DNA from 3 places in the Vibrio vulnificus NBRC 15645 genome. Region 2 is predicted to be linked to each of the others. Evidence: predicted binding sites of a transcription regulator. Region 2 holds the regulator's gene; each other region holds the start of a gene.
What was found. The regulator PurR, encoded in region 2, represses purine synthesis genes. The targets are predictions, from matches to a motif close to TNANGNAAACGTTTNCNTNA.
Positions count from the first base shown of each region.

Region 1: purT (formate-dependent phosphoribosylglycinamide formyltransferase) is a predicted target of PurR. The motif match lies at 5,272-5,291, and genes of this name have one in related genera.
Region 3: AOT11_RS00995 (inosine/guanosine kinase) is a predicted target of PurR. The motif match lies at 2,909-2,928, and genes of this name have one in related genera.

Region 1 is NZ_CP012881.1:2,893,010-2,903,969, reverse strand. Features, by position in the region: gene ydiJ (D-2-hydroxyglutarate dehydrogenase YdiJ) at 1-43, opposite strand, end outside; gene AOT11_RS13340 (DUF3334 family protein) at 257-946, shown strand; gene AOT11_RS13335 (DUF2786 domain-containing protein) at 1,094-1,783, shown strand; gene AOT11_RS13330 (YiaD family glycine zipper/OmpA-like lipoprotein) at 1,871-2,536, shown strand; gene AOT11_RS13325 (J domain-containing protein) at 2,620-3,624, shown strand; gene AOT11_RS13320 (hypothetical protein) at 3,796-3,978, shown strand; gene cdd (cytidine deaminase) at 4,338-5,225, shown strand; gene purT (formate-dependent phosphoribosylglycinamide formyltransferase) at 5,356-6,531, shown strand; gene AOT11_RS13305 (thiopurine S-methyltransferase) at 6,584-7,237, opposite strand; gene AOT11_RS13300 (nucleotidyltransferase family protein) at 7,528-8,304, shown strand; gene ihfA (integration host factor subunit alpha) at 8,386-8,676, opposite strand; gene AOT11_RS13290 (cysteine hydrolase family protein) at 9,092-9,736, opposite strand; gene AOT11_RS13285 (NUDIX hydrolase) at 9,749-10,462, opposite strand; gene pncB (nicotinate phosphoribosyltransferase) at 10,740-10,960, shown strand, end outside.
Region 2 is NZ_CP012881.1:2,608,657-2,619,616, forward strand. Features, by position in the region: gene glgC (glucose-1-phosphate adenylyltransferase) at 1-551, shown strand, start outside; gene glgA (glycogen synthase GlgA) at 541-1,998, shown strand; gene AOT11_RS12100 (alpha/beta fold hydrolase) at 2,253-3,047, shown strand; gene AOT11_RS12105 (putative signal transducing protein) at 3,093-3,401, opposite strand; gene AOT11_RS12110 (TVP38/TMEM64 family protein) at 3,415-4,092, opposite strand; gene AOT11_RS12115 (TfoX/Sxy family DNA transformation protein) at 4,217-4,810, opposite strand; cyclic di-GMP riboswitch class I at 4,926-5,014, opposite strand; gene purR (HTH-type transcriptional repressor PurR) at 5,211-6,215, opposite strand; gene torD (molecular chaperone TorD) at 6,526-7,173, opposite strand; gene torR (two-component system response regulator TorR) at 7,409-8,122, shown strand; gene elyC (envelope biogenesis factor ElyC) at 8,203-9,003, opposite strand; gene cmoM (tRNA uridine 5-oxyacetic acid(34) methyltransferase CmoM) at 9,101-9,910, shown strand; gene mukF (chromosome partition protein MukF) at 9,913-10,960, shown strand, end outside.
Region 3 is NZ_CP012881.1:230,272-241,231, reverse strand. Features, by position in the region: gene purB (adenylosuccinate lyase) at 1-527, opposite strand, end outside; gene hflD (high frequency lysogenization protein HflD) at 676-1,293, opposite strand; gene mnmA (tRNA 2-thiouridine(34) synthase MnmA) at 1,304-2,428, opposite strand; gene AOT11_RS01000 (hypothetical protein) at 2,618-2,887, shown strand; gene AOT11_RS00995 (inosine/guanosine kinase) at 3,004-4,308, shown strand; gene AOT11_RS00990 (H-NS histone family protein) at 4,354-4,761, opposite strand; lysine riboswitch at 5,251-5,430, shown strand; gene tet(35) (tetracycline efflux Na+/H+ antiporter family transporter Tet(35)) at 5,537-7,138, shown strand; His leader region at 7,319-7,455, shown strand; gene hisG (ATP phosphoribosyltransferase) at 7,499-8,395, shown strand; gene hisD (histidinol dehydrogenase) at 8,401-9,696, shown strand; gene hisC (histidinol-phosphate transaminase) at 9,707-10,747, shown strand; gene hisB (bifunctional histidinol-phosphatase/imidazoleglycerol-phosphate dehydratase HisB) at 10,817-10,960, shown strand, end outside.

The sequences.
Region 1 (10,960 bases), 280 kb from region 2:
CAACGGGATCGACATCCGATTGAGAATTAAGTCTTGGTAACATTTGCTTCCTGCCCCTACAACACTGATCCTATCAGCCACGGGTTTATGATTAGAGTTAGAAATTAATCTTTGAATTTCGTCACTTTACAACATTTAAAAAGGTGATCAAAACAGAATCTGAATGCAAAAATGAAAGTTGTACTTTCTTTTCCGGTGATACCCACCTAAAGTCATTGAAAGACCATATGTAAAGAACTTAAACAGAGCATTGATAATGAAAAAAAACAGAGTCGTTACGACCGAAGATATCTTGTTAAAACTGTGTCAGTCCGTATCTGGAGTGCTCACTTCTGCCACCTCTTCTCAAATTCACTATTCTGCAATGGTGCAGAAAATCAACAAAACCAGTCTAAAGCCTGATTTCGGCTGTTTTGTTCTTTTTGATGGTGGTTTTACTGGCCTTGTCGTCATCAACTTTACCGCAAAAGCAGCATTAGAGATTTACACTAATTACATGCGTAATATGGGCATGCCAGAAGAAGAACTGGCCGTGTTGCACACCTCCGATGAAGTGGGTGATGTACTGGGTGAGTTGATGAACCAATTAGTCGGCGATTTCACCAATAAAATTCGCAAAGAACTGCAAACCAACATCACCCAAAATCAGCCCAAAATGCTGTCTCTGAACAAACAGGTTATTCTTTCGGTGGATACCAACCTAGACCGCCCACAAGCGCGTCGCGTGACCTTCTCTACGGCAAATAACAACATCTTCTACTTAGAGCTTGCGATGGATAAAACTGAATTTATTCAGCTTGAAGATTTCGAAGTCGCTGAAGATGAGAATCCGGATGATATTTTAGAAGCGGCGCAAGCAAACATGCGCGGCAAGAAAGCAGAGAGCAACTCATCAGAAGAGGAGTTAGACATTACCTCAGATTTGCTTGATGAACTGGGTATCTAAGCCTTTTCGCAATATCTAGCCAGCAAAAGCCGTGTCCACTGTGACACGGCTTTTTTGTCACCGCGCCTCTCGCAAGGATTCAAATTTTGTCGAAAAAAAGGTATGATGTCCGACTTTGCTGATTGAGTTAGGTTTTTGCCATTGTCTATGGATAAACAAAAAGCGCTGAAGAAAATTGCCAAATGCCTAGAGCTAGGCAACTCCGCCAATGTCAACGAAGCGGCCAACGCGATTAAGATGGCGCATCGCTTGATGCTCAAGTATGGCCTCGACAAAGACGATATCGAGTTCATTAAGATGGGAAAAACTCAATCAACCCATCTTCTGCCTGCGAGTATCAGTTCCGTCTTACTGCGTGTTATTCGTGGTATCAATACCAAATTTGGTGTAGAAGCAGTGTTGCTTAACCATAAGGGACTCAAACGCTTAGAGTTCATTGGTGAAGCTGACCGTGCTATTTTCGCCGCTTTCGCCTTTGACATTATTTACCGTGAAATGAACGAAAGCACGGGCCAATTCCGCAATAGTTTTGCAGGCTCTGGCACCTCTTCACTTGAGGTGACACGACGAGTCAACTCGTTTGTCTCTGGCTGGGTAGAAGGCGCATTGGAAAAACTGCCCGTGATCACGCCTGATGAAGAATCAGCTAACAAAATCAATAACTACATCGATAAAGAGTTCCAAAACATCGATCGTGAAACCTTTAAGCAGCAACTGCGTGAGGCGATGAAAAATCTCACCGCCGATTACGAAGTGGGCCTAAAAAAAGGGCGCAAAGTGTCTGTAAACCGCCCAGTTGGCGGTGCGCAAGCGATGAAACAAATCGAAAAAAGATAACCTTACACTGACATTTCTCTCATTGACTTGCTGAATAATCCGCACGGAGGCAGCAGTTAGCCTCTGAATGTACATGGAGAGATGACTTTGAAAAAAGTTTCTATTGCTTTAGCAATTCTTCTGACTCTAAGCGGATGTCAGGCAACTCAACGTCAGAATGCAACCACTGGCGAATCTGAAACCAACTCAGCCACCAAAGGCGCACTGATTGGTGCGATTGCAGGCGCAGTAGCCGGCGCGGCAACTGGCGATAAAAAAGATCGTGGTAAACGTGCCCTGATCGGCGCAGCAGGTGGAGCCGCTATTGGTGGTGGTGTTGGGTATTACTTTGACCAACAAGAGAAAGCCTTGCGTGAAGCACTGCTTAATTCTGGCGTTCAGGTCGAACGTGTTGGCGAAAATCAATTGCTGTTACGTCTTGAAAATGGCATCGGTTTTAGCTCAAGCTCTTATGCTCTGGATAGCAGCATTCACAATACCCTTAAAGGTGTGGCTCAAATCTTAGTTGAGTACCCAGATACCAGCTTAGTGATTGATGGCTTTACTGACAGCACAGGCAATGATGCCTCTAACCAAATTCTCTCCGAGCGTCGTGCTGAATCCGTCCGTAGCTTCCTGATTTCTCAAAACGTTGCTGCAGGCCGAGCCGTCGCACGAGGCAACGGTGAACGTTACCCTCTTTGCACCAACAGCACCGCAGAAGGCCGAGCGTGTAACCGCCGTGTCGAGATACAAATCCTGCCACTCAAGTAATAACGCAATTTTGGCTTAGCTGCTGATTTCACATTAGGTTCAGTCTATAATTTGGACTGAACCTAACCTCTAGAGATCCCATTTTGCGCAAACCCATTTTGCTTGTTACTTCGCTCATGTTCCTGATGCTTTCTTTTGGCTCTCATGCGGAAAGTACACAGGAGTTAACAGCAAAAGCCAATCAGCAAGATCCCAAGGCACAATATCAGCTCGCGGTTCAACTCGAACAGCACCAAGATGACACGGCTTCTGTCGATGCTTTCTATTGGTACCAACAATCGGCTGAGTTAGGGTACGAGCCTGCCCAGTTTAAACTCGCACAAGCTTTAGAAAGCGGCATAGGGACGCAAGGCAATATTAAAAGCGCCGCAAATTGGTACCTCCACTCGGCACTTCAAGGTAATCAACTTGCCCTTCTGCGTTTGGGCAATCTCTATGAACAGCACGGCAATGAATTTAGCAATCTTGAACTTGCTCAGCAGTGGTTTGGTATCGCGGCAAAAACCAATCCGCAAGCCGATCGTGAATACAATCGCATACTTGAACTTAAATTCAACCAGTTGCGTGCTAAGCAAGTCTCTGCGATATCGCAGCTCGATAACGCTTTGGCGGAACCCATTGACGAGCATTCGCTCACATCAAACCAAACCAATTTCTCGCAAAAAAGCAGTACTTCTGTAGTCAGTGATTGGATCCCTATTGCTCTCTTGCTCACTGTTATTCTTGCAGGCGTTTCTTTGGCGCGCACAATACGAAAACGTCGACTCACTCAGCAAATAGACCGCGACTTAACACTAGAAAAGGAACTGAAAAGTCAGCAGTTCAGTAACAAGCAGTTAAAACGCCAGTTAGAAAAAGTCTTTAACGAGTACAAAAAACTGCAGAATCAACAAAAAAATCATAAGGTAGCGCTGGCTTGCGCGATGTTTGGTTACCTGCCAAGTAACATTCCTGACGAAAAGTCGATCAAAATTCGCTTCCGCCAGCTTTCGAAACTCTACCACCCGGATGCCAGAGGTAGTGAAGAGGAAATGAAGCGTCTAAACGGAGCATTAAAAGTACTATTACAGAATGTTACAAATAAGTAACACAACAATTGTTGATATATCAATCAAAACACGAAACACCCATATAATCTACTCTCGCAATCGATCACGCTCTCAAATTTTATTTACAGACATTTAACACCCATAGAAAAGTTATGGCATAATAGCGCCGCAAAATAACACCTAACCAAGACTCTAGGTGGGGAGAACGAGATGTTTACAATTGAAGGCACCTGCGATTGGTGCAAAAAGCCAAGAATGCTGACTAGACATGACTATCTTGATGGCAAATGCCATCACGCATGTCAAGAATGCAATGACATTGCGAAAATTGATGTGCGCTTGTTTAACATTGGTGAACAACAGATGCGTGATCGTCAAATGTTAAGTTCATAGTGTCAGCTAGCCGCACTTTATCGTAAATAAAAAATCAATAAGCTTGGATAACCACTCTAGGAATGAATCAAGCATCAATGGATGATTTCGATACCCTCTCTTTGCAGAGGGTATTTTTTATCGTCAGTGCCAGCTTCCCCTTCGCTTCTTCTACCCATTTTTCTCCTCAAACAGACAGACCTTCGCATAACCAGAAATATTCAACTATCTTTCTGAAGCATTGTGCAATCGAATACATTTGTGACATCACTCTAATAATGCAACATAAACCACCGTTACATTACTTATAGTGACAAAGATCACTGAAGAGTTTTCGTTCTTGCATAGAATAACCTTCCATGCAATTACAAGGATTCACCATGAAGAGTCGCTTTGAGAACGCGCTGGCAAGCGCACCAGAATCACTTTCACGCCATCTAGCGCCTATCATTTTGGCTGCTGACTTTGATGCTTCCCTTTCAACAGTTCAGTTTGATGAGTTACTCAAGCAAACAGGGATGACCGATAACCAACTGCGCGTTGCGCTGCTTCCCTTTGCTGCCGCCTACTCTTACGCGCCCATCTCTGAGTTTTATGTTGGCGCGATCGTTCGTGGCCTATCTGGTACTCTTTATTTTGGCGCTAATATGGAGTTTGATGGAGTCCAACTTGGACAAACAGTTCATGCTGAACAATCGGCGATCAGCCATGCATGGATGAAAGGCGAGCAAGGTCTTTCAGACATCACCATTAATTTCAGCCCTTGTGGCCACTGCCGTCAATTCATGAATGAATTATCCAGTGCCAAAGAGCTTAAGATTCAATTGCCAGAGCGCGAAGAAAAGAAACTACACGACTATCTGCCAGATTCATTTGGCCCTTCAGATTTGGGCATCGAATCCGCATTAATGAGCCAAGTCCATCATGGTTTCACCACTGAAGATGATGATGCCTTAATGCAACGTGCGGTTGAAGCGATGAACCGCAGTCATGCACCTTATACACACAACTTGAGTGGCGTGGCATTGCAAACGGAAAGTGGACGCGTTTATCTGGGTGCATACGCCGAAAACGCCGCTTTCAACCCAAGCCTTCCACCACTGCAAGTGGCTTTGATTCAACTGCTGCTGGCGGGTGAGACATTTGCAAGTATTCAGGCTGCAGCTCTGGTTGAAAACCATAAAGGTAAAATTAGCCACTTAGCATGCACTCAGTCAACACTGGAAGCCTTAAACCCCGACATTCCAGTGAGTTATCTCAGCCTATAGTGATATCTCGTCAGCCCTACTTTACGTAGGGCTTTCTTTAAAACCGCAAAGCAAACGTTTGCTTTGTGGGTTAAATTGAGTATGATCGGCGGCAATTTTATTCTCTCTGATTACTTTTAAAGGAAGCACTATGTTCGGTACCGCGACTCGCGAAAGCGCCACACGCGTATTACTTTTAGGCTCTGGTGAACTCGGTAAAGAGGTGGCAATCGAATGCCAACGTCTTGGTCTGGAAGTGATTGCCTGTGATCGTTACCCTGATGCACCCGCGATGCAAGTAGCACACCGCAGTTATGTTTTCGACATGTTAGATGCAAGCGAGCTAGAGAAAGTTATCGCTGCAGAACAACCTGCGTTTGTGGTTCCGGAGATCGAGGCCATCGCAACAGACAAGTTGGTAGAACTTGAGGAACAAGGCTTAAACGTGGTTCCTAGTGCAAAAGCAACCAAACTTACGATGAACCGTGAAGGGATTCGTCGTTTAGCTGCAGAAGAGCTTGGCCTCACTACCTCACCCTATCGCTTTGCAGATAACTATCAGCAATTTGTCGAAGCCGTTGAAGCGGTGTCGATTCCTTGCGTTGTAAAACCCGTGATGAGTTCTTCTGGCAAAGGACAAAGCGTGATTAAATCTCCAGCCGACATTGAGAAAGCATGGCAATACGCTCAAGAAGGCGGTCGCACAGGCGCTGGACGAGTGATTGTTGAAGGCTTTATCGACTTCGATTATGAGATCACTCTTCTTACCGTCCGCGCGGTTGATGGCGTGCATTTCTGTGCACCAATTGGCCATCGACAAGAAGATGGAGATTATCGTGAATCGTGGCAACCACAAAAAATGTCTGAAAATGCTATCAAAGCCGCAGAATACACCGCAGAGCAGGTCGTCAATGCATTAGGCGGCTACGGTCTTTTCGGTGTAGAACTTTTCGTCAAAGGTGACAAGGTGATCTTCAACGAAGTCTCCCCTCGCCCGCACGATACTGGGCTAGTAACGCTCATCTCTCAAGAAATGTCTGAATTTGCTCTCCACGTTCGCGCATTTACTGGCATGCCAGTCAACAAGATTACCCAATACGGCCCTTGCGCGTCAGCGGTGATTTTAGGCAATGGTCAGTCAGAGAACATTCGCTTTGACGGGATGTCTGACGCTCTTGAACAACCGCAAACCCAGTTGCGTCTTTTTGGCAAACCCGATATTAATGGTCGTCGTCGTTTAGGCGTGGTGTTGACACGTCGTTCTAGCACTGAAAAAGCAGTGGATGCGGCAATAGAAAGTGCCAAGAAAATCAAAGTGATTTACTGAATATCGTTTTTCGATTAAGCAAATTAAAAAGGGTAGCTCACGCTACCCTTTGTTATTTATTGCTTTCAATAACGTAGACTTCTTCGCTAAAGCGACTTAAGCCTTGTTTTGCAATTTTGGGATGATGTTCATCCGCAATGTCTTGATGCAAACGTGTCACACGCATGCCCGCAAATAAGTGTTCTATCTCTTTTTGAGTCACCGAAAACGGAGGGCCGGACATCTCTTGCTGAGGGTAATCTAAACTCACCAGTAAAATACGCCCGCCAGGATTTAATAGACCACGAATGCGTTGTACATACTCCACTCGCATCTCTTCTGGCAACGCGATCAGTGCAGCACGGTCGTATATCAAATCTGCTTTACTGAGCGGAGCGGTGAAAAAATCCCCCGCGTAAATAGCCAACTCATCAAACTGATAGAGCTCATGTTGGCCGGAAATCGGAATCACCGTCGGAGTGTAGAAGTGCTCTGCAAAAAATGACCGCACAGCAATCAAACTAAGTTCAGCGCCTTCAACGTGATCATGTTTTGTGGCTAACCACGCAAGATCTTCTGTTTTGCCACAAAGTGGAACCAAAACCGTTTCTTCTCGCTTCGGGGCCAATACAGACCAAAAACGGGTCAACAATGGGTTAACGTCTTCCAAATGGAAGCCAATCTGATTGCTGGCCCATTTGTTGTGCCAAAATTCTGCATCTCTCATCGTGATTTGTATCTTTCTTTTGAACTGACCTGCGCCATAGCCTAACCAATAATTAACATTGAAAACAGTGAAAAGTGGTTTTCGTTCATATTTCGTTAATCCCAGAAATGTAGAGTGTATGACTGAAATCGGAGGATTATGCAGTGTGTGACACTGCGCACATAAGAGAAACATATACACTTATCTTGATTGTTTCCTGACAGTGCGCCCCCATAACTTAAGTAACTTGACTGTGTTTTAGACCTTTTAACTCCCCCGTTTACTAAAACAACGCAAGTTAAGGAGAGTGAATGAGCTTATTTCTTCGTACTACCGCATTGATGCTTTTGGTACTAAGCCGTGCACCTGCGTTTGCAGCCATTCCCACCGCGCCATCGAACCAAGAAAAACAGCGCGAAACCAGCCAAAATGAAGTGTGCTCAAAACTGTTTAAACACAGCTTGAGCGGTTTATACGGCATTCAATCCACTGATACGCGACCACTTCAACCCTACACTGATTTCGACGTGCTTTATAGCAAAGCACATCAAGCGCAATTTGAGCTCGAGACCATCGTAAAGAGCACGGCGCTGTTGACGGATACTCAGCCCTATTTTGCTGGTGTGAAGTCACAACAACGTGCAAAACAAAAAATTGCCTTGGAACTTAATCATCAACCAGAGCGTATTACTGACCTCGCTAGGGCAACCATTGTGGCCGATGACGTGGCTAGCCTTGTTAGTGCCTACGAGGCTTTAGAGCGAGAAACACGCATCGTAAAGGTGAAAAACCGCTTTAAGAGCCCAGGTGAGTCTGGATATCGCGACCTCAACCTGTTGGTGCAACTACCAAAGACTAACTTAGTTGCAGAAGTCCAATTGCACCTAAAAGCCATTGCAGATGTGAAAAGTGGCCCTGAACACGATTTATATCAGCAAATTCAAATGATGGAGAGACAAGCGGCAAGTGAAACGCGTTCACTGAATGATGTCGAGTTGGCGACCATTAAACGACTAAGAAGCCACTCGAAAGATCTTTACCAACAAGCGTGGCAACCTTATTTAACCACACACTTGGAAGCGGCTTAAGCGCTTAAGCAAATAAGCGAGTGAGATACCGCAGATAAACGAAGACCACGCAATGCGTGGTCTTTCAGTGTTCAGATTCAATTACTTTTTAAGATTTTCTACGCGAGCTTTTAGCTTCTGGCCCGGTCTGAAAGTGACAACGCGTCGTGCAGTAATTGGAATGTCTTCACCGGTTTTTGGATTACGACCAGGTCTTTCGTTCTTATCACGTAAGTCAAAGTTACCAAAACCTGATAGCTTTACCTGCTCGCCATTTTCTAGTGCCTTGCGAATTTCTTCAAAAAACACTTCAACCGTGTCCTTGGCGTCCCGTTTACTAAATCCTAGTGTTTCAAACAGGTTCTCTGCCAAATCGGCTTTTGTGAGCGCCATAAAACTTTCCTCAAAGCTAAGTTATACCTTGCTACACAGTGGGTAGCGCCAAAGCAATTTGCCCTACCAATCAACAACATATCGGGCTTACAACGGAAAGTGTATGCCAAGCTTCTGATTTACGCCAACTTTTTATTTGATCTAAATCGCGCATTGAAATCAAAAAAACAGCGCTAGAGTGTCAATTTTTGAAGCAATTCAACAAAAAATGTAATAAAGCAAACACTTATAAAGACTAAACAACTAAACTTAAGTCAAATTACGAAATTTTTATCTATTTGATATTTTCGTTAGCTATCGCATGTTTTTTCACCACTCTGACAAAACCTTCCTTTTTATCAGTAAGTTGCAACCGCAATAACATGCACATAAATAGGATAACACCCTAGCAATTTGTTTCAAAAATAGCAGTATTTCATTCGTGCAGTTGCACTTGATTCACATCATCGATACAGATAACGCCAAGCGCCGTTAAGTGACTGAGCACCTGTGCGTTGTTTTCTGGAAACACTGCGCGAGTTGACGCCAAATTTAGAATCACCTTAAAACCTGCGGCAACAAGCTGTTCAATGGATTTCTTCACGCAAAAGTCCAGTGCCAACCCACCGACAAGCACAGTATCTATTCCATGGGTACGAAGGAACTCAATTCCCCCTGTCGATAGCGTATCGGCTTGGTCATGATAAAATGCCCCGTATGGGTGAGCATCGGGATCGATACCTTTATTCATTTGGAAATCGTACTCTCGAATAGCCGGTAACCCCGGTAACAATTCGACACCCTGCGTACCGACAATACAATGCGGATTCCATTTAATATCCACTTCCGGAAGACCAACCGGCTCTAACATGTTTGCAGGCGTTTCAGCTTCCCACGCAGCTCCCGGAGGATGCATATCGCGCGACACTAACTTTAACTTTGTTTTTGTGTGATTCTGCTTTAACGCTTCAACAATTTCTAACGCACCGGAGACAGGAAGCTCATTCGGGCATAACTCACTAAACCCTTGTTGCGGATCCACATCTAACGACGCGGTGCGATTTTTAAAGATATCTACCATGTTTAACTCCCTTTAACGCAAGCAAGTTTGAAAATAGGTTACGTGCTTATGCGCTAAGCTATAAACTTGAGCGGGCTTGCCTCCTTTCCCCTTATTGGTCGAGGCAATTTTATTCGCGCTAACGATCACACCAGTATCGATCAAGCGTCGCTTGATCGTCATGCGGTTCACATCCACACCAAACTTGGCGTAGGCATGAATGATGTCAGAAACGAGAAACTCTTTTTCGAGTGCAAACAAAACCACCGAAGTGTATTCGATCGCGGCACGTAATTTGGTCCATGCGAGGCGAATTAAATCAGCATGGTCAAAGGCCAGCGCCACTTTACCTTGCAGTACCGACTCAAGCGCGAACCAAGCCAATTGCTGATCGCACAAACCACAGTTTTGAATTTGTTCGATATTGGTTTGATTAAGTAATGCATAGTGAGCGATGGTCACGCTCCAACCATGGGGATCGCGCTTTGGATTACCATCCACCATCGGCTCACTGATGTAGTGAGGATAGGTATGAATTTTTTGTCGGCAGATACGACGTCGCGCAGAGTCAAAATCAGCGTCGGCGGGTTGTCCTCCCTCTTGGGATAAATCGTGTTCAAACACAAATCCTCCCGGAATAGACCACATGCCATGCTGCGGTCGCTCAGGATTGGTGCGCTTAATCAGCAGAACTTCCAACCCTTTCTCACCTAGCTTCAAGCAAATCATGTCAATCGTAACAATCATACGCTAACTCTTAAATATCAAACTGGCACTACAATACTGAGACGCTCCTATAGGGTCAATAGGAAAGTACACTTTTGTTCCTAACTTTGTTTTATACCTAGTCAATCGATTCCCGTTGTACTTTACCCACCCAAGAAGATAATCAAATTAGCTGACACTAGCCTCGCCGAGCAATGAGACGTTAGTAACAAAAATTGACAAACTATACTCTCTCATTTAGAGTTCAGCACATTAATGAACAAAATGTTCTTAACCTAAATAGGGTGAAAACAGATACATGTGCGCGCCACTTTTTCAACCAGCCATTATTCAAAGTGTTCTTGATTTAGATGTCTATAAAATCAATATGATGCAAGCCGCGTATCGATTTTATCCTCAAACGCAAGTGCGCTACGAACTGATCGTTCGCTCGGATGACAACTTGTCTGATTTAGTGGAAGAGGTTCGTGAGGAAATCGACCACCTCGCAGAACTTCGCTTTGATGCTGCCCAACTGGC
Region 2 (10,960 bases):
GGAAAGATATTATCCCTAAAATGTTCCCACGTGGTGACGTATTCGTGTATGACTTTAGCCAGAACCGTATTTCCGGAGAAAAAGCTGAAGTGTATTGGCGTGATGTCGGTACCATTGATGCTTACTGGCAAGCGCACATGGATCTGTTGAAAAAAGACGCGCCATTCTCTCTATACAACCGAAAATGGCCGCTGCACACCTATCAGCCACCATTGCCTCCTGCGACGTTTACCGACTCAGACAACGGGCGTGTACAAATTATTGATAGCCTAGTCTGCAATGGCAGTTACGTACGTGGTTCACGTATCGAAAAGTCTGTGCTAGGTTTCCGTAGTAATATTGCTTCAGCCTGCGATATTAGCGAGTCTATTTTATTGGGTGATGTCAAAGTTGGGGAAGGCTGTGTGTTACGTCGTGTCATTGTTGATAAGGACGTAGATATCGCGCCAGGAACGCAAATTGGTGTGAATTTGCAGGAAGACAAAAAAATCTTCCATGTCTCCGATGAAGGTATCGTTGTTATTCCAAAAGGAGCAAGAGTTGGCTACTAACCCTTTGTCGATTCTGTTTGTAGCATCGGAAGTAGAAGGTTTGATCAAAAGTGGTGGCTTGGCGGATGTTGCCAAGGCACTGCCTGAAGCTTTGGTGAATCTTCAGCATGATGCGAGAATTGCCATTCCGGCTTATACCGCAATTCCTGATGTGTGTGATGATGAAATCATCCTCGATACACACTTAGAATCTTGGCCTCATACTCATTATCAAGTTAAAAAACGTTTCTTGGGCGATACGCCAGTCTATCTCATTGCGTGTGCGCACTATTTTGATCGTCCTTCGATGTACGCTGAGAATAATCAGGCGTATACGGATAACGGTGAGCGCTTTGCTTTTTTTAGTGCTGCTTGTTTGGATATGTTACCAAAGATTGGTTTCCAGCCTGAGATCGTGCATGCCAATGATTGGCATACAGGCTTAGTCCCATTCTTGCTTAAGCACCGTTACGGTCAAGATCCATTTTTTGCTCAAACAAAGAGTATTTTGTCGATCCATAATGCGGTCTTTAAAGGTGTCTTTCACTATGATGAGATGCAGTGTTTACCTGAATTTCATTGCCGAAATGTACCCGATGCCGCCGTCAGCTCTACGCATATGACGATGCTGAAAGCGGGCGTGATGAGCGCGGATAAAATCAACGCTGTGAGCCCAACCTATGCAGAGGAGCTGAAAACTGAACTTGGCAGTCATGGCATGGCGTGGGAATTTCAAACGCGATCTGATGATCTTGTCGGGATTCTGAATGGCTGCGATTATTCTGCATGGCATCCAGATACTGACAGCTATTTACCCATCAACTACAAAGCAACTAAGCAGAGTATGGTGAGAGGGAAAAATGGCTGTAAACGTGCGCTTCAAGAGCAAGTCGGCTTACCTGTAAAGGACGTCGCTATGTTTGGTATGGTGTGTCGTTTGACGCATCAGAAAGGGGTGCATTATCTATTGCCAGTATTGACTGATTTCCTGAAGTTGGATGTTCAGCTGGTTTTGGTTGGGACCGGTGACCCGTTGCTTGCTGCGCAATTACGTGATGTTGCAGCTCAGTTTGGTGAAAAGTTTGTCTTTGTTGAAGCTTATAACAATCAACTCGCACACTTAGTTGAAGCCGCATCCGATTTCTTTTTAATGCCTTCAGAGTTTGAGCCTTGTGGCTTAAATCAAATCTATAGCATGGCGTATGGCTCCTTGCCGATCGTGAGAGGTGTTGGGGGTCTAAAAGACAGTGTATGTGATTACGATGTGAATCCAGAGACTGCGACAGGATTTGTGTTCTATGAGCCCACAGCGCAAGCGTTGTTGATTACCATGCAAAGAGCGTTGTTATTGTATGCACAGAATCTAACAGAGCTTCGACGAGTTCAGCTGTACGCGATGGAACGAGATTTTTGCTGGAACAAGGCAGCAGAGCAATATGTTGAGTTGTATCGTTCTGCGCTAAAATAGAGTAAAAGTTCTGAAATATGAATGGAAAGGCACTGATTATGGTGCCTTTTTACGTTTTTTAACCGAACTCAAATAGAATTTGAATTGATATGTGGTAGGATTCTTGCCTCCCATTCTTACTATGGTGATTCATTGACTATCCTTGTGGCGGAAGTCCCCATTTCGATTGGATTGCTATTTGATACATCACCATTGCAAGTGGGTTAGCTATACTGTTTAAACCTTTTAGTTTTCTCTTTTTTTGGCGTTGTTTTATGGCTCAAGCGTTACTATTTCACAAAACTTATCTCCATCCTACCAGCCAAGAGTGGGTGGTTTTTGTGCATGGTGCGGGTGGCAGTTCGTCCATCTGGTTTAAGCAAATTAAAGCGTACAAGCAGCATTTCAATCTGTTATTGGTTGACTTACGTGGGCACGGTAAATCCAATCAACTATTAAAAGAATTGATCAGTAACCGCTATACCTTTGGGGCGGTGACGCAAGATATCCTCAAGGTGCTTGATCATCTTAAAATTCACTCCGCGCATTTCGTTGGGATGTCTCTAGGGACGATCATTGTCCGAAATCTAGCGGAACTGGCGGGGGAAAGGGTTAAATCCATGGTGCTTGGTGGTGCGGTAACGCGTCTCGATGCGCGTTCTCGTATCTTGGTCTCTCTAGGTAACTTTGGCAAGCATGTGCTGCCCTATATGTGGTTGTACAAGCTGTTTGCCTATATTGTGATGCCGCAAAAAAATCAGCAGGAATCACGTCATCTCTTTATCCGTGAAGCGAAGAAGCTGTGTCAAAAAGAGTTTAAGCGTTGGTTTATACTCGCGGCAGAGGTGAATCCACTGATGCGTTATTTCAAAGAGCGTGAATTGCCGATCCCAACGCTATATTTGATGGGAGAGCGTGATTATATGTTTATTAAACCCGTCAAAGAGATGGTTGCTGCTCACACCCAGAGTGAGTTGCTAGAGATAAAAAACTGTGGCCATGTGTGCAATGTGGAAAAGCCCGACGAGTTTAACCAGCATTCGATCGATTTTATCCAACGCCAAATCTAATAAAACATGAGGAAGGCTAGTGCCTTCCTCTGTCAATTGCGCTCATTACTCAAGTACTTGCCCACAATGCCAGCAAGCTCCAAATTGACCTTCTATTTCTTCTCCGCACTGTGGGCATAGCCAATTTTGATGCGCTACTTGCTGCTCACGATAGCTGGCTAATATCGCTTTAGCAAAATCGACTTTCTCAGGTTCCAATAGCCAAATGTATGGATTGGTATCCTCAGTTGCTGGTAACTCACCTCTCAAGCCAAATAAACCCTCACCTCGAACCTCACATTGTACCGCTTCATTCATCAGTAATTGGCACACGATATGCGCTTCTATAGGCGTGTTGGCGGTGAATATCTTCATAAGTGAATTCCTTTTATGAAGAGAGTTGAGGTCTAAATTTACTCATGATCCATTTTACAGCGATAGGAAACACACCCAATAACGCAAATGAGGCTAATACTGTCGGTGAAAGTATCCCCGACAACGAGTTGATGTCGGCCAATTGTGTCCCCGCATTTAGGTAGACAGCCGTACCAGGTAGCATGCCTATCTGGCTAGTAAGATAGTAACGACCAATGGAAATTGGTGTTAAACCCATTAGCAAGTTAATCAGGAAAAATGGGAAGACAGGGATCAAGCGTAATGAAAATAGATAAAAGGCGCCATCCTTTTCAACGCCTTGGTTGATCGCGCTAAGTTTGTCTCCAAAACGTGCCTGCACCCAATCTTTTAGCAGGTAGCGACTACTCAAAAATGCGATGGTTGCCCCAATGGTGCTGGCAAACGAGACAAGCAGTAGGCTATACCAAAAACCAAACAGAGCAGCGCCTAATAGCGTGACGACGGTAGCTCCAGGAACTGAAAAGGCGGTAAGACCAACGTAAATGACAAAATAGCTTATTGAAGAAAACAGAAAGTTTTCTTCAATAAAACTGTTCAGGGCAAGTTGTTGTGCTTTAGCGTTGTCGAGTGTGAGGTATTGACTAAAATTAACCGCCAATAAAATAATGGTCGCGATAAGCAAGATTCCGAATACGAGTTTTTTGTTCATTCAATTTTTCTCCAGATAGCTTGGTTATCAGACCTGATTGAGACAGAAAATCTTTCAAACGATATAAAAAAACCACATCATTTTGATGTGGTTTTAATCTATAAGAAATAATAAACGTGCTTGCCTACAAAGACAATTTATTCACTAATTCGTCTCGACGTTGCTGAGGAATCACACTCCAGTGCGTACCATTGATGGCTCCCTCTAACGCCCAAAGCAGCTCTAAGCTCACGGCACCACTGTGGGTGTTTTTAATCGCTTCGTACGCACGAACCGCGCCTTGAGATTCCAACTGCTCGACTGTTTCAATTCCCGCCTTTTTAAGCATTCGTTCGGTGGCTAAACGCAGGTTAGGTAGGTCTTTTAATCGTTCAGGTTTTGCTGTTGCTTGCTGTTGTTTATCATTATTAGCACTGGCCAATGCACGTTTGGCTAAAGCGAGTAGTGCATTTTGGTCTTGCCATAGCGCGTCTGAAATCGCGTAGTACTTAGTGACAACAGGAAACCCACGCTTAGTATAAACGTATGGTTTGAGCCCTTGCTTTTCAAAAAGTAATGTTGATTTTTGATCTGCGCGAATATGAAGCTGGTCTTTCACCACAAGTGCGAACATGGTCTCATCTGCAAAAAGGCCGAATCCGCCAAACATTGAGCGAGATTTTATCGCACCAAGTTGCTCAAAAAGCTTCATTGAATCTTTGAGTATCGGTTTATCCATGATGTGTTATCTCGGTGTAATTACTATTACGCCACCAAATCAGGTCCGAGAGATTAGCAAACCAATGCAAATACAATGTCATTAATGGGTAAACTTGTTGTTATGCATTTTTGCCATCGGTAACCCCGCTACCTACCAAAAAACGTCTGGTTTAGGCCGGAGGCTTTGCGTCCCACTTTTTCAAATGGTTTGCCCTGTGCGTGACACTAGAAGGATACGATTTCTATTGGAGTAACATCACATTTTCAAATAAAAAATGTGACATTGGTTCAAATAATAGTTGCAGTTAAGTGAATGAATACTCGATTTTAAGAACTTAACAGAATTTGACTTAACAAATCACTTACTAAGAATGAAAAAAAAGCATCCAGATTTGGATGCTTTAGAATATTAGTCTTAACTAATTGATTTTTTTAACGGTATCACGAACCACTAACTCGGGATGCATTTCAAACACGCGTTTGTCATGCTCTTTGTCCTTAATACGTTCGAGAAGGATCTCAAATGCATTTTTACCAACACGGCGTTTTGGCTGGTGGATGGTTGTTAGCGGTGGTGAGAAGTATTCCGCCAACTCAATATTATCGTAGCCGATCACAGAGATGTCTTCAGGAATGCGAAGGCCTAACTGTTGAAGGCGGCTCATCAAACCCAGTGCCATGGTGTCGTTGAAGCAGAAGACCGCCGTTGGGCGATCTTGCCACGACGCGATCTTGTCAGCAGCCATCACAGCCGTATCACATTCAAAGTTTCCTTCAAGGATCCACTCGTTGTTAACGGTAATATTGGCTTCCTTCATCGCGCGTTTAAAGCCTTGGATGCGCTCTTGGCACGCGGCTTTTTCAAAGTGACCACTTAAACACGCAATTTTTGTATGACCATTTTCAATCAAGTACTTAGTGGCCAAGTAGCCACCTTCCTCTGAGTTATCGATAATTTTATCGGCTTGTGAGCTGATTGGACCCCAGTCCATAATCACTTTAGGAATATCTGCATGCTTATCAAGCATTTCGCGTAGTTCTTCAGTGAGGTCTGAACACATCACCAAAATGCCATCTACGCGTTTTTCCGCAAGCATACGAATGTAATCACGTTGCTTCTCGTAGATACCGCCGGTATTACAAAGAATTAGCGTATAACCTTGGCGGTAACAGTAGCTTTCTACGCCATCAATCACTTCAGAAAAGAACAAATTGGTAGATTGAGTGACCAGCATACCAATAGTACGAGTTGTGTTGCACTTTAGGCTACGCGCTACTGCGCTAGGCGCGTAGTTGAGCTCGTCAACCGCTTTCATGACTTTTTCTTGAGTGGCTTCTGCAACAAAACGCGTTTTGTTGATTACGTGCGACACTGTGGTCGTGGATACTCCAGCGAGACGCGCGACATCTTTAATTGTGGCCATAGGTATTGTCCTGTCTAAGGTTGCATTTTGAATCTACGATTCTTTGTTGCAACACAGTTTGCTACCTTTCTCCGAATTCGCTTTGTAAGGAAGACACACTAGAAAAGCAGCAGCTTAGCTTTAAATAAACACAAAAACCGCTGTATTTCAGCGGTTTGCATTAAAATCATATTTTATCGATTGCGGTCTCAATTCTAGACCGAGACGGCAAGAGTGGCAACCTACTCAAACAGCGAATTGTGTATCCGTGTTCACACTTTAGTGGTTAAAGTGTAACCGAGTGTTTGCTCTATTGATAAGGGCGTAATTATTATCCAACTAAATAGTCGCTGTCCAGCATACAAAACGCAACAAGTAGTTTTATTGCGCTGTTATAGAAGCCAAACTCATCATATTGTGCTGCTCGTTGAGAGAAGGTAGGTAACCAAGAGAGCAACATTTCTTGAATAAATGTGTTTTGCTCGATGAAAGCATCTTCCATGTGGCGATCTTGTTCAAACTCATTTGAGCGAATGATGAGGTTGCCAAGAAAGTCGAGCATGATCGCTAAGTGATCGGCCGGTTCATTCAGTTGTTGATTGACCTGCACACCATGTTTTTTTAGCCAAGCATCCATTTTTTGTGCCGGCTCGCCATTGAGTAGGCCATCTTTTGTAAGGTAAATTGATGCGTATGGAAGTGCGCCATGTTTTGCGGTTTTCAAAAATAGGTCACAAAAATCTGCCGCTAATTCCAATTGCGCATCTTGACGGTCAACAAGACGATTGAGTGCGTCGACAAAGGCGTTAACGGATGGTCGCAGAGCATCGTTTTCAGCCAATCCCGTTAAAAACGCTCTAATTTCCATGCTTTGATATTTATCGAGTTCTTCCTGAGTCAGTTCTTTGGCAAATAAGCTGGAAAGCCACCAATATATTTCCGCACGTTTTTCATTAAAGGCTTTTATCTCTTGCATCATTTATCGCTCCTAAATCAATCTCCTATAAGTGTAACCAAAAAAAATGAATAACAATAACGCCTATTGTTAAGAAAAATATAAATATATTTGAGCTTGTTAATGGTCTGATATTAAGCTTGTTTTGAATCAATAAAAATCAAGATACTTGCATTTCAAACGAAGTATGACTAGAAATGTTACTAGTTATGAATAGAATGTCTGCCCGTGTAGACAGAAATGACATGAAGTGGTGTAAATGAGCTATCACGTATTAGTCGTAGAAGATGATGTAGTGACTCGCAGTAAACTTGCGGGTTATTTTCAAAAAGAAGGTTACACAGTAAGTGAAGCGGAAAGTGGTGCCGAGATGCGTCATATTTTGCAAAATAGCTGCGTTGATTTGGTGATGTTAGACATTAATTTACCAGGTGAAGACGGCTTGATGCTGACCCGTGAACTACGCAGCCAATCGGACATTGGCATTATTTTGGTAACCGGACGCACGGATAGCATAGATAAAATTGTTGGTTTGGAGATGGGGGCAGACGACTACGTCACCAAACCATTTGAGTTACGTGAACTGCTGGTTCGAGTGAAAAACTTGTTGTGGCGGATTTCGCTTGCGCGCAGTGGTGGTTCAAAACATCAAGACGCGGAAAACGAAGACCATATTGTCCGTTTTGGCGACTGGACCTTCGATATTCATCGTCGAGCGTTGAGCCACAATGGTGAGCCAGTGAAGTTGACCAAGGCAGAATATGAGCTGCTGGTGGCGCTTTCGTCTTACCCAAATCAGGTATTAAGCCGTGAACGCATTCTCAACATGATTAGCCATCGTGTTGACGCGCCAAACGACAGAACGATTGATGTTTTGATTCGTCGCATGAGAGCAAAAATGGAGTTTGATCCTAAAAACCCACAAATTTTTGTGACCGTACACGGTGAAGGCTACATGTTTGCAGGCGACTAGGCGTGGCTTAGAAAGCCAAAATTAACAAACAAAAAAAGAGCTGATTAAGCTCTTTTTTTGTTTCTGCAGATCATGATTCATCATTTTGATGCGCGATTCTCTGCCATGATTTGTTCGTCAGTAAGGAGCAAATCTCGCATGCCTTGCCATAGCTGGCCGAGGGTTTCATACCAGTAGCGCTCTGTTTGCTCAAGGTAGATGGCTTTAGGGGCATATCTATCCCAAGCTTGAGAGATGTTCTTTTGCGCAAGGTAGTTTGTTGGCGCGGGTAACGGCGTTATGCCAGCGTCATGAAACTCTTTCATTGCACGTGCCATGTGACTGGCAGAAGTGACCAAAACCAGCTGTTTTTGACGCACAAATGCCGCTGCTTGTCGCGCTTCTTCCCAAGTATCTTTGGCATCTTCAAGAAGAATAATGTCTGATTTCGCGACACCCAGAGCCAAAGCCACGTTTGCCATCATGCGAGCATGGCTGGTTTCTGAGCCGCCCGCATAGCCAGACAGAATCAACTTTGAGCCCGGATACATCTTTAAAATACGAATTCCTTCCGTCAAACGCATCAACGAAGCACGGCTTAACTCAGACGTAGGGGGGATTTGATCATCCACCACATGGCCATTGCCCAATACCATGACGTAATCGACGGTTTGTACTTCGGGTAGAAATACAGAGTATTGCCTTTCTAATGGCATTAATAACTTGCTGGCAACGGGTTGGAAAGAAACCAAGAATATCCCCAAAAAGGAGAATAATATGATGAAACACCCCGTTTTTTGTCTGGTACTAAACATAATCAGCATCAGACCAGCTAAGCCTATTAAAAGTAGTGCTGGCAAAGGCATTAACAGTGCCGAGAGCACTTTTTTCAGCTCAAACATACAGAAATAGTCCGAAAAAACATCACTTGATAATAAAAATAAGAGAATGCCTCTTTATATCTGCTTTCCTTATGACAGAATAGCAGCACGATTAGATATGATAACTCAAGCTGCTGTGAACCAAGACCGTAATTTCGACGATATTGCCCACAAATTTGCAAAAAATATTTACGGGTCAGACAAAGGCGAGATTCGCCAAGTGATTGTTTGGGAAGATCTTCAACAATTGTTAGCCACCTTTGACGAGGCCAAACAGTCGCTAACCGTATTAGATGCGGGGGGCGGGTTGGCACAAATGTCACAAAAGCTTGCCAAACTCGGACATCACATTGCCTTATGTGATCTATCTTCTGAAATGCTGCAATTAGCAGAGCAGGATATTGCAAAAAATGGCTTGCTTGAGCAGTATCGGCTGATCCATTCTCCGGTGCAGAAGATTGGTGAGCACCTAGCAGAGCCAGTTGATGTGGTGATGTTTCATGCCGTGATGGAATGGTTGGCGGATCCAAAATCCGCTTTGGAAACGGTATTGGAACAAGTCGCACCGGGTGGCGCCGCGTCGATTATGTTCTACAACCACCATGGCTTGGTTTATAAGAATGTGGTTTGTGGCAATATCCCACATATTCTTGAGGGTATGCCTCATCGCAAACGCTTTAAGCTGCAACCGCAAAAAGGCCTAGAACCTCAATCTGTTTATCAGTGGATTGAAGACGCAGGCTTTGACATTTATGGAAAATCCGGTATTCGCTGTTTCAGTGACTATATAGGGAACAGACAGAATATGGGTGATTACCAGTACGAGGATGTGCTCGAGTTGGAACGACGTCTGTGTCGCCAAGAGCCTTACCTCTCGCTGGGCCGATACATTCATGTGTGGGCTAAGAAGAAAGATAAACAGGAATAACAATGAGTGAGACAACTCTCAATGCTGCAGAGCAACCAATCGATGAATTGGTTAGTTGGGTTAAGCAGCACGATTTCTCATTGAACCTGACCACCGAGCGATTGGCGTTTCTCATCGCCATCGCTGTATTAAGTAACGAAAGGTTTGATGAAGAGTTGGGTGAAGGTGAGCTGCATGATGCGTTTACTATCGTCACTCGACTGTTTGAAGAAACGGGTGAAGCCTCAGCGTTTCGCGCCAACAACGCCATCAATGAGTTGGTTAAGCAGCGCCTGATCAGCCGCTTTACCAGCGAAATGACGGAAGGTGCCAGCATCTACCGTCTTTCGCCGCTGGCGATCGGCATTACCGACTACTATGTCCGTCATCGAGAATTCTCCAAGCTTAGATTATCGATTCAGCTCTCCATGGTGGCTGGCGAAATGGCGAAAGCCATTGAAGCTGCCAAGCAAGGCGGGACGGCAGGGCATTGGAAGAAAAATGTCTATGCGGTGCTGAAATATTCAGTGGGTGAGATTTTTGATCAAATCGATCTCAACCAACGCGTGATGGATGAGCAACAACAATCGGTTAAGCAGCAAATTGCCGATCTGCTGAACAAAGATTGGCGTGAAGCGATCAACAACTGTGAGTCATTGCTTTCAGAAACCTCGAACACGCTCAAAGAGCTGCAAGATACGCTGCAAGCAGCCGGGGATGAGCTGCAAACTCAGATCTTGGATATTCAAGAGTTGGTCTATGGGGATGAAGAGCTCGAATTTATCGAAGAAACGCTGTTTGGGTTGCAGATGAAGCTCGATCGCATCACCAGTTGGGGTCAACAAGCCATCGATCTGTGGATCGGTTACGACCGCCATGTTCACAAATTTATCCGTACCGCGATTGATATGGATAAAAACCGAATCTTCAGTACTCGTCTACGCCAATCGGTCAAAGATTACTTCGACATGCCATGGTATCTCACTTACGCAGATGCGGAGCGTTTGAGCGATTTGCGTGATGAAGCTTTAGTGCTTCGTGACGACGAAGTGACCGGGCAAGTGCCACTTG
Region 3 (10,960 bases), 890 kb from region 2:
GAAGCTGGCTGACCGTGTGTACGAGATAGAAGAGGGATGTCGCGGTATTCAACAGCAAGTGCTTTGATTGCGTCAATCAGGTTACGAATTTCTGGAAGAATGACCGTCTCACGTGCTTCTTTAAGCATTAAAGCGTGTGAGGTGTTATTAATGTCTTCAGAAGTACAGGCAAAATGGAAGAACTCGTTTACTGCGTGCAGTTCAGGAACGTCAGCGACTTTCTCTTTTAGGAAGTACTCAACCGCTTTTACATCGTGGTTAGTAGTACGTTCGATCTCTTTGATGCGTAATGCGTCTGCTTCAGAGAAGTTAGCAGCAAGATCGTCGAGGAAATGGTTTGCTTCTGCGCTGAACGCTGGCACTTCTGCAATTTCAGCAGTAGCAGCAAGCTTTTGTAGCCAGCGGATTTCAACGATAGTACGGTACTTTAGTAGACCGTATTCACTGAAAATTTCGCGTAACGCAATTGTCTTGCTTCCGTAACGGCCGTCTACTGGTGAAACAGCAGTCAATGCTGACAGTTCCATGATGTTCTCCTGAATTGGGTTTCAAAATTTCGCGAGCTTTATACCAATAACTGTGGCAATTGTCACGAATATTGCGCAAACGTTTGCGCTAAGGTGATTTTGACCAAAACAATTAGCTCGCGTCTGGCGCGAGCTAATGATGGTCGAATTACATTCTGGCCAGCAGGATCTGCGCCTGCTCAACCATTTTCTTTCTGCCGAAGATCAGATGGCGGCGTCGACCGCCAACTTGACGCCAAAGCACGGCACTGCGAATACCAGAAAGGAGTAACGCACGTACTTTGTGTTGATTCGATGTTTGTTGTAATACCGTCGGTGTACCTGTCACTTGGATTCGAGGGCCGATAGGGCTGATAACATCGAGATAAATACTGGCCACATTGCTGATCATCTGTTCTTCAAAAAGATCATAGTGTTCCGTCTGTCTTTGTACCATCTGGATACGATCGCCAAGCTGTGACATCGCATCATTCCTACCCATAAGTTTGCGCTCTAACGCCATCAAACTGATGAGGTAGCGAGTCACTTCGCTACCAGTGGGGGTACTATCAATCCCTTTTACTAAGCATTCTAAACCCAGTTTGAGTTGTGACTCATTGCCAAACACATCAAGTGTGTTGGCTGGATTGGTATTCAAAATTGCTTTAATAGAAGTTTCAAAGGCATCTTGATCACAATGTCCGTTTCTCGCGATTTGCTGAACTAACGCTACAGCTTGGCACATGCCAGCAAAAGCAATGGTACGGTCATAAAGTGTATTCGCCACGTAACGACTCCTAAGCTTGAGTGTATTTAATGCGTTTCTCGATGATACCACCGCCAAGACAAACATCACCTTGGTAGAAAACAGCGGATTGACCTGGGGTCACTGCGATCTCAGGTTCATCGAAAATCACTTTAATGTTTTCGTCATCAATAGGGATGATTGTACAAGGAATATCTTGTTGACGGTAACGAGTTTTCACCGTGCATTTCACCACATCGCGAATTGGCTCACGTTCTACCCAATGAAGCTGAGAAGCAATCAGGCCTTCGGACTTCAGCATCGGGTGATCTTGTCCTTGAACGGCAATCAACACATTGCGCTTAAGGTCTTTTTCTGCAACAAACCATGGTTCTTCGTTACCGCCACCGCCTTTACGGCCACCAATATGTAGGCCTTTACGTTGGCCTAGCGTGTGGTACATCAAACCCTGGTGTTGACCAAGCACTTCGCCTTCTGGTGACTCAATATTACCCGGTTGAGCCGGTAAGTAGCGGCTTAGAAAATCGGTGAACTTACGCTCGCCGATAAAACAGATACCGGTAGAATCTTTCTTTTTCGCGGTAATCAGACCTTGTTCTTCCGCAATGCGACGAACTTCAGGCTTTTCCAGCTCACCAACAGGGAAGAGGCTACGTGCCACTTGTTCGTGACTTAGCGTGTAGAGGAAGTAGCTCTGATCTTTATTGCCGTCTAAACCACGCAGCATCTGTGGCTTTTCACCATTTTCAGGGAAAGAACGACGGACATAATGACCCATCGCGATGTAATCGGCATCAAGTACTTCGTCAGCAAACTCTAAAAATGCTTTGAACTTAATTTCTTTGTTACAAAGGATGTCTGGGTTAGGGGTACGGCCCGCCTTGTATTCGGAAAGGAAATATTCGAATACATTGTCCCAGTATTCTGCCGCAAAATTGATCTTATGTAGGTGAATGCCAAGTTTGTCACAAACAGCCTGAGCGTCGGCGAGATCTTCTGCCGCAGTACAATACTCAGAATCATCATCTTCTTCCCAGTTCTTCATAAATAGGCCTTCAACTTGATAGCCTTGCTGTTTTAGAAGATAGGCAGAAACCGATGAATCAACACCGCCAGACATACCAACGATGACTTTCTTTTGGCTGTTATCAGACATTACTCAACACCCTTAAAATTAACTGGAGGCGAATTCTAACAGAAAGCAGAAACGGGTGACAGATCCGAGATCGCAATCACAATTCGTTTTCGCTGCTTTTTTCAGCAAAAGGACAAACGAAAAGAAATTCCGCGCGAGCTCTGAGTGGGAATGTGGCATAGTTGGAAAAAATCCTAATGAGAAAACATCATGACTGATGAAATGCAATTTATGCAAGAAGCGGATCTTATCGAGATCATTGAAAATCAACTTGAAGATGGAAATCCAATCAAGGTCAAAGAAACGTTGATGCGCCTAATGATGACAGGCACGCCTCGTGAAGATGCGGTGGCGATGATGGCGTGTTCAATGTCAATTGAGATTTTCGACGTGATGAAAAATGACGGCGAGTTCAATCTAAAACGTTACAGCGAAAACTTGGATTGCCTGCCAGATTTAAGCTTTATGGAAGGTGAATAGCGCCTCGCAAAATAAAAAGCACGTAGCAAACGTTTGCTATAATTGCCTTTATTGCCGCCTATGGGAGTGCGAGTTAGAATCCGCACTTCTTTTAACCCCGTACTCAGACAAACACTATGAAATTTCCCGGACAGCGCAAATCAAAACACTATTTTCCCGTACATGCACGTGACCCATTAGTGAGTCAGGCGCAGGAAAGCAAGAAAATGACGCGTACTCATATTATCGGTATTGATCAAACTTTGGTGGATATCGAAGCGAGAGTGACGTCGGAAATGATTGAAAAATACGGTTTGAGTAAAGGGCACTCACTGGTTATTGATGATGTGACGGCAGAAGCGCTATATCAGCAATTAAAGCAAGAAAATCTGATTACCAACGAATACGCTGGCGGTACGATTGGCAATACGCTGCACAATTACTCAGTGCTAGCAGATGATCGTTCGACATTATTGGGCGTGATGAGTCAAGATATTAAGATTGGTAGTTACGGATACCGTTACTTATGTAACACATCAAGCCGTATGGATCTTAATTATCTGCAAGGTGTCGATGGGGCGATTGGTCGTTGTTTCGCGTTGATTACCGAAGATGGTGAACGTACTTTTGCGATTAGTGAAGGTCAAATGAACCAACTTCATCCAGATAATATTCCGGAAAAGATCTTTAAAAAAGCCTCAGCTTTGGTGCTCACCGCTTATTTGATTCGTTGTAAAGAAGGTGATCCAATGCCTGATGCGACGATGAAAGCTATCGAGTACGCAAAAAAATACGATGTACCTGTTGTTTTGACGCTTGGTACTAAATTTGTGATTCAAGATGATCCAACTTTCTGGCAAGAATTTATTCGTGACAATGTGACGGTAGTTGCGATGAATGAAGATGAAGCAGAAGCATTGACTGGGGAATCCGATCCTTTAGCCGCTTCAGATAAAACATTGGATTGGGCAGACATGGTACTTTGTACTGCGGGTCCGCTAGGTCTATTTATGGCCGGTTATACGGAAGACAGCGCGAAGCGTGAAACATCTCTACCGTTACTTCCAGGCTGCATTGCTGAATTCAATCGTTATGAATTTAGTCGCCCAACGAAAAAGGCATCTTGTGAAAACCCGATTAAAGTCTATTCACATATTTCACCGTATATGGGCGGTCCTGAGAAAATTAAAAATACCAATGGGGCAGGTGATGCTGCACTTTCAGCGGTACTGCACGATATGGCGGCAAACAAATATCACAAAGAAAACGTGCCAAACTCAAGTAAGCACGTGTATGAGTTTTTGACGTACTCATCTTTTTCTCAAGTGTGTAAGTATGCTAACCGTGCCAGTTATGAAGTGTTGGTACAACATTCTCCGCGCCTATCTCGTGGCTTACCTGAACGCGAAGATAGCTTAGAAGAAGCGTACTGGGAAAGATAATAAAAAGGCTCCGAAAGGAGCCTTTTTACTGATATCTAAAATGTATTAGATTTCGAAATCTTCTAGAGATTTACCCGCATCTAATTGAGCTTGGATTGCAGAAGGTGTACGACCTTGACCAGTCCAAGTTTTTTCTTCACCATTGGTGTCAACGTACTTGTATTTTGCTGGGCGAGGAGCACGTTTACCTTTGCTCTTCACTTTAGTTTCGCCAGCAAGTGCGCTGATTAGTGCTTCGACATCGATACCATCTTTAGCAATTTGTTCTGCGATAGCCGCTAGTTTCGCTTCTTGTTCAGCTTTCGCTGCACGTTCTTTTGCTTCCGCTTCTTGACGCTCTGCAACAACAGTTGTCAATTTATCTAGAGCTTCTTCTAATTGCTCAAGAGTAAGTTCACGAGAAAACGCACGTAGGCTGCGAATGTTCAACAGAGTTTTTGTTAGTTCAGACATAACCTTTCCTATATATTCGCTAAGTCGATTGTCTAATAATAATACCGAGAATTAAATTAAACAAACTAGATTAATTCTTACGATGCTAATATTAACGTGCAATACAATATAAGCAATATTAAAAGTAAAAAAATTAAAAAAGAATGATTATAAAATTTCTAAGACAGACGAAAGTTGTAGAAGCAATTCCTTCAACGAACAAAAAGCTGTCTCAAAAATATTTGACGAATGATTAGATGGCTTTATAACAAAATGGTTCAATGAAAAGTGGTTTGTGATCTCATTTTTTCTATTATTAGTAGCATGACGTAAAGAGCATGGATTAATGAAATGGCAATAGAAAACCTGTCTCATATTGATTTTTCAAATTTAATCAACTTAAGACAGATCTGTTGCAATGAGGAGCGTCATGAGTACAATAGCCGCTACCTGATGCGATAAATTAGATTATTTGTTGTTTTTTTAATCGGCAGATAGTTAAGAATTTGTTATCGACGTAGAGGCGCAATGGTAAAGAGTAACTATTATTGGGGTGATGCCAATGAATAATAGTGAAAGGTATCCATTGCCGAAGTGAATTGCATATCAAAGCAGTTTGCTGGGGTTGCATCCGAAAGGAACAACACTGCCATAGTATTTAACTTATAACTATGGAGCGCTACTGTAGGTTGGGTGAAGTGCTCACTTCCCTGTCGCTTAGTTCAACATAAGTAACGGACATCCTGTTTACTTTGTCTGCAGTAGATCTCTAGCCAAACTTTGGTTTTTGAAGATCATGAATTTAATAGATTTTGCTACATCTCCCATCTCACTTTTACCGCCGATAGTGGCACTGACGCTCGCCATTTTAACGCGTAAAGTGCTTGTATCGCTTGGTGTCGGTATTCTTCTAGGTGCAGTGTTACTGAATGATTATTCGGTAGGCTCTGCGGCAGCTTATATTACAGATAAAGTTTCAGCTGTTTTTATTGAAGATGGTGGCATCAATACTTGGAATATGAGTATTGTTGGTTTCTTGTTGTTATTGGGTATGACCACTGCGCTACTGACTCTTTCTGGAGGCACTCGTGCTTTTGCTGAATGGGCACAGACTCGAGTGAAAAGTAAGCGAGGCTCGAAATTACTCGCAGCGTTTTTAGGCGTATTCATTTTTGTAGACGACTATTTCAATAGCCTAGCTGTGGGTGCGATTTCTCGCCCAGTAACAGACCGCTTTTATGTTTCACGCGCCAAACTGGCTTATATTCTAGACTCAACAGCCGCTCCAATGTGTGTGGTGATGCCTGCCTCGAGTTGGGGGGCGTACATCATGACCATTATCGGCGGTATTCTGGTGTCACATGGCATCACTGAATATTCCGCATTGGGCGCATATCTACGTTTAGTACCGATGAACTTCTACGCGATTTTCGCCTTGTTAATGGTGTTTGCGGTTGCTTGGTTTGGTTTAGACATTGGTAAAATGCGTGAACATGAAATTGCCGCTTCACAAGGCCGTGGCTTTGACAATGACGCTGATACCGACCTAAAAGAAGCGCATGAAATTGACGAAGAGCTTGATATCCGTGAAAGCGATAAAGGTAAAGTGACAGATCTTGTTATGCCGATCATTGCTTTGATTATTGCAACGGTTGCTTCAATGCTCTATACCGGTGGCCAAGCACTTGCGGCAGATGGTAAAGCTTTCGACTTGCTTGGTGCGTTCGAAAATACCAACGTAGGTACATCGCTTATTTATGGTGGTCTGGTTGGTTTGGCTGTGGCATTGTTCACTGTGTTCAAACAAGGTCTTCCAGTTGCAGAAATTGCTCGCACTTTATGGATCGGTGCTAAATCGATGTTTGGTGCAATCCTTATTCTGATTTTCGCTTGGACGATTGGTTCTGTTATTGGTGATATGAAAACAGGTAGTTATCTATCTACAATGGCACAAGGCAATATTACCCCGCATTGGCTACCTGTGATTCTATTCCTGCTTTCTGGTTTGATGGCGTTTTCTACCGGAACATCTTGGGGCACGTTTGGTATTATGCTACCTATCGCGGGTGATATGGCGGGTGCGACAGATATCGCTCTTATGCTTCCTATGCTAAGTGCAGTATTAGCGGGTTCTGTTTTTGGTGATCACTGTTCACCGATTTCTGATACGACGATTCTTTCTTCAACGGGGGCACGTTGTCATCATATTGACCACGTAGCGACTCAGTTACCTTATGCACTTGCAGTGGCACTGGTATCTTGTATTGGTTTCGTTGTATTGGGTATGACCGCTTCCGTTATGTTCTCACTAGCGGCTGCAACGATGGCATTCATCATCGTTTGTGCAATCCTCTCTTGGTTGTCAAAAGCAAAGATTGAGTCTTGCCAACAAGCGTAACATATTCATTTATATGAACTTTGAAAGGGTAGCTTCGGCTACCCTTTTTATTTGTCTTATACAAATTGATATTTTTTAAAATAAAGTGTTGCAAAATAAGAGAAGCTTAGTTAGTGTGGTTATCAACGAAGCAATCAAGCTAAGAGCCTATATAAGTATGCGTAATTTTGTAATGAACATTCATCACCATCATCACCCAATCTAGTCTTTCGGGAGATGTACGCATACCCGGGAGATAGGAAACTCCCGGAGGTGAAAATCATCAAATTCAGATTTTAAACCCTCGGGAGACCAACATCTCTCGAGGGTTTTTTAGTTTTTACTTTCATCATTTTCAAATTGAAGCACAGGGACAATGTCATGCAAACACAACGCTTAAGAATTGCAATTCAGAAAAAAGGCCGACTGAGTGAAGAGTGCCAAGGGCTCTTAAAAAAGTGTGGCGTTAAATTTAATATTATGGGTGAGCGTTTAGTCGTGCACTCAGAAAATATGCCAATTGATCTGTTATTAGTTCGTGATGATGACATCCCTGGGCTGATCATGGACGGCGTTGTCGACCTTGGTTTTATCGGTGAAAACGTGCTGGAAGAAGTGCGCCTAGAACGTAAAGCCACTGGTGATGCTTGTCAATTTGAAACCTTGAGTCGTTTAGATTTTGGTGGATGTCGTTTGTCCATCGCGATTGATAAAGATGAAAAATACAATGGCCCTCAGGATCTTGCAGGGAAACGTATTGCGACGACTTACCCACAACTGCTAAAAGCGTATATGGATCGACAAGGTGTGGCTTTCTCAACCTGTATGCTGACAGGCTCAGTTGAAGTGGCGCCTCGTGCTGGTTTGGCGGATGCAATCGCTGATTTGGTTTCAACAGGCGCAACACTAGAAGCCAATGGCCTAAAAGAGGCAGAGGTTATTTTCCAATCTAAAGCAACACTTATTCAACGTTCAGGTGAGTTTGCCCAAGACAAGCAAGCGCTTATCGAGAAGCTGTTAACGCGTATGCAAGGCGTTCAGCAAGCCAAAGAATCCAAATACATCATGCTACATGCTCCAGTCGATAAGCTAGAACAGATCAAAGCACTGTTGCCAGGGGCGGAAGATCCAACCGTGTTACCACTTTCTGCAGAGAAACAACGAGTGGCAGTACATCTGGTGAGTACAGAAAACCTATTCTGGGAAACGATGGAACAGCTCAAAGAACTTGGCGCGAGCTCTATTCTTGTTCTACCAATTGAAAAAATGATGGAGTAAGGCTCATGAGAACGGTTGTTTGGCAATCTCTTAGTGAGACGCAACAAGACGCTATTTTGGAACGTCCAGCGATAACTGAAGGTGCGAATATTACCGCTGCAGTGGCAGAAGTGATTGCGAAAGTCAGAGCAGAAGGTGATGCTGCTCTGATCGAGCTGACGGAGAAGTTTGATCGCGTTAAACCTGAATCGATTCGAGTGACAGAACAAGAAATCGAAGACGCTTCTGCTCGCTTAACTTCAAAAATGAAGCAGGCGCTGGAGCAGGCTTACGCCAACATCGCGAAGTTCCACAATGCTCAGAAACCGACGCCAATTAAAGTCGAAACACAACCGGGTGTGGTGTGTGAACAAGTCACTCGCCCGATACAAAAAGTGGGTTTATACATTCCTGGTGGCAGTGCACCGCTGCCTTCTACGGTATTGATGCTGGGTGTTCCTGCGCAAATCGCGGGTTGCCGTAAAGTGGTTTTATGTTCACCACCACCGATTGCCGATGAGATTCTCTATGTGGCAAAGCTTTGTAATATTGATGAAGTTTACAATGTTGGCGGTGGGCAAGCGGTCGCGGCGATGGCCTATGGGACAGAAAGTGTCACTAAGGTGGATAAAATATTTGGTCCTGGTAATGCTTATGTCACAGAAGCAAAACGTCAAGTGAGTAATGATTTTCGTGGTGCAGCCATTGATATGCCGGCTGGGCCATCAGAAGTGCTGGTGATTGCTGACGAAACAGCAGATGCTGATTTTATCGCCGCCGATTTACTTAGCCAAGCTGAGCACGGACCAGACTCGCAAGTGGTTTTAGTGACGCCATCTGTCTTGATTGCAGATCAAGTAACGGATGCTGTACAGAAACAGTTGAATCAATTATCACGCGCCTCTATAGCTGAAAAAGCACTGGCGTCGAGCTTGATTATTATTGCTGACTCCTTAACCCAAGCGGTTTCCATTTCAAATTATTACGGTCCAGAGCATTTAATTGTTCAAACCAAAAATCCTCGAGAGTTGTTGCCATTGCTGGATAACGCAGGTTCCATTTTCTTAGGTGATTGGTCGCCTGAATCGGCGGGCGATTATGCGTCAGGAACCAACCACGTATTGCCGACGTATGGGTACACCCGTACCTACTCAAGCCTTGGATTGGCTGATTTTTCTAAACGCATGACGGTACAAGAACTCTCTGCGGAAGGGCTGAAAAACCTTGCTCCAACGGTGGTGACGATGGCGGAAGCAGAAGGATTGGACGCACACAAACGAGCGGTCACAATTCGTGTTGAAAAATTAACTGCGCGTAGCTAAGGAAAAGACGATGGAAAAGCTTGCTCGTAAAAGTGTACAGAAACTGACGCCTTATCTTTCGGCGCGCCGCATCGGTGGAACCGGTGATGTGTGGTTGAATGCCAACGAATCGCCATTTGACAATGAATACCGCACAAACTTTGCGCGCTTGAATCGTTACAGTGATTGTCAGCCGAAAGCATTGATTGCTGCTTACGCTGCCTATGCAGGTGTTAAACCTGAACAAACTCTCACATCGCGTGGTGCGGATGAGGGTATCGAATTGCTGATTCGTGCTTTCTGCGAACCAAATGAAGATGCCATTCTTTACTGCCCTCCTACGTATGGCATGTATTCTGTTAGCGCTGAAACTATTGGCGTTGAGCGCAAAACCGTGCCGCTGACAGAGGATTGGCAGTTAGACCTTGCAGGTATTGAAGCCAATTTGGACAAGGTTAAGTTGGTGTTTGTTTGTTCACCAAACAATCCAACAGGCAACTTAGTGAAGCGAGAAGACATCATCGCCTTGCTAGAGATGACAAAAGATCGAGCCATTGTTGTGATGGATGAAGCGTATATCGATTTTTGTCCAGAGGCCTCAACCGTCGATTTACTTGCGCAGTACTCGAACCTTGCGATTTTGCGTACTTTGTCGAAAGCCTTTGCATTGGCTGGCTTGCGTTGTGGATTCACACTTGCGAATGAAGAGCTGATTAATGTACTTCTAAAAGTTATCGCGCCATATCCGGTACCCGTGCCTGTCGCGGAAATTGCGACACAAGCATTGTCAGAAGCTGGCTTGGCTCGTGCCAAGTTCCAAGTGCTCGACCTCAACGCGAATCGTGCCTATTTGCAGGTGGGATTATCAATGATTGCAGGCTTAGAAGTGTTTGAAGGGTGGGGTAATTATCTGCTGGTGAAATTCCCTAATGGTGACGAGCTATTTAAGGCGGCTTGGGAGTCCGGCATCATCTTGCGAAACTCGCCAATCAAAGATTGCGTAAGAGTCAGTGTTGGCAGCCGAGATGAGTGCGAGAAAACACTGGGTTTCATTAGAAACTACTACTCATAAGTAGAGAAAAAATGAATTGCTCTCGCTAAACAGCGAGAGCGCCAAAAGAATAGCAATAAGGAAGTTCGAGTGAGCAAACAACAAAAAATCCTTTTTATCGATCGTGATGGCACCTTAATTGTTGAGCCGCCAGTTGATTTTCAAGTAGACCGTTTAGATAAGCTAAAACTAGAGCCATTTGTTATTCCAAGCTTGTTGTCGTTGCAGGAAGCA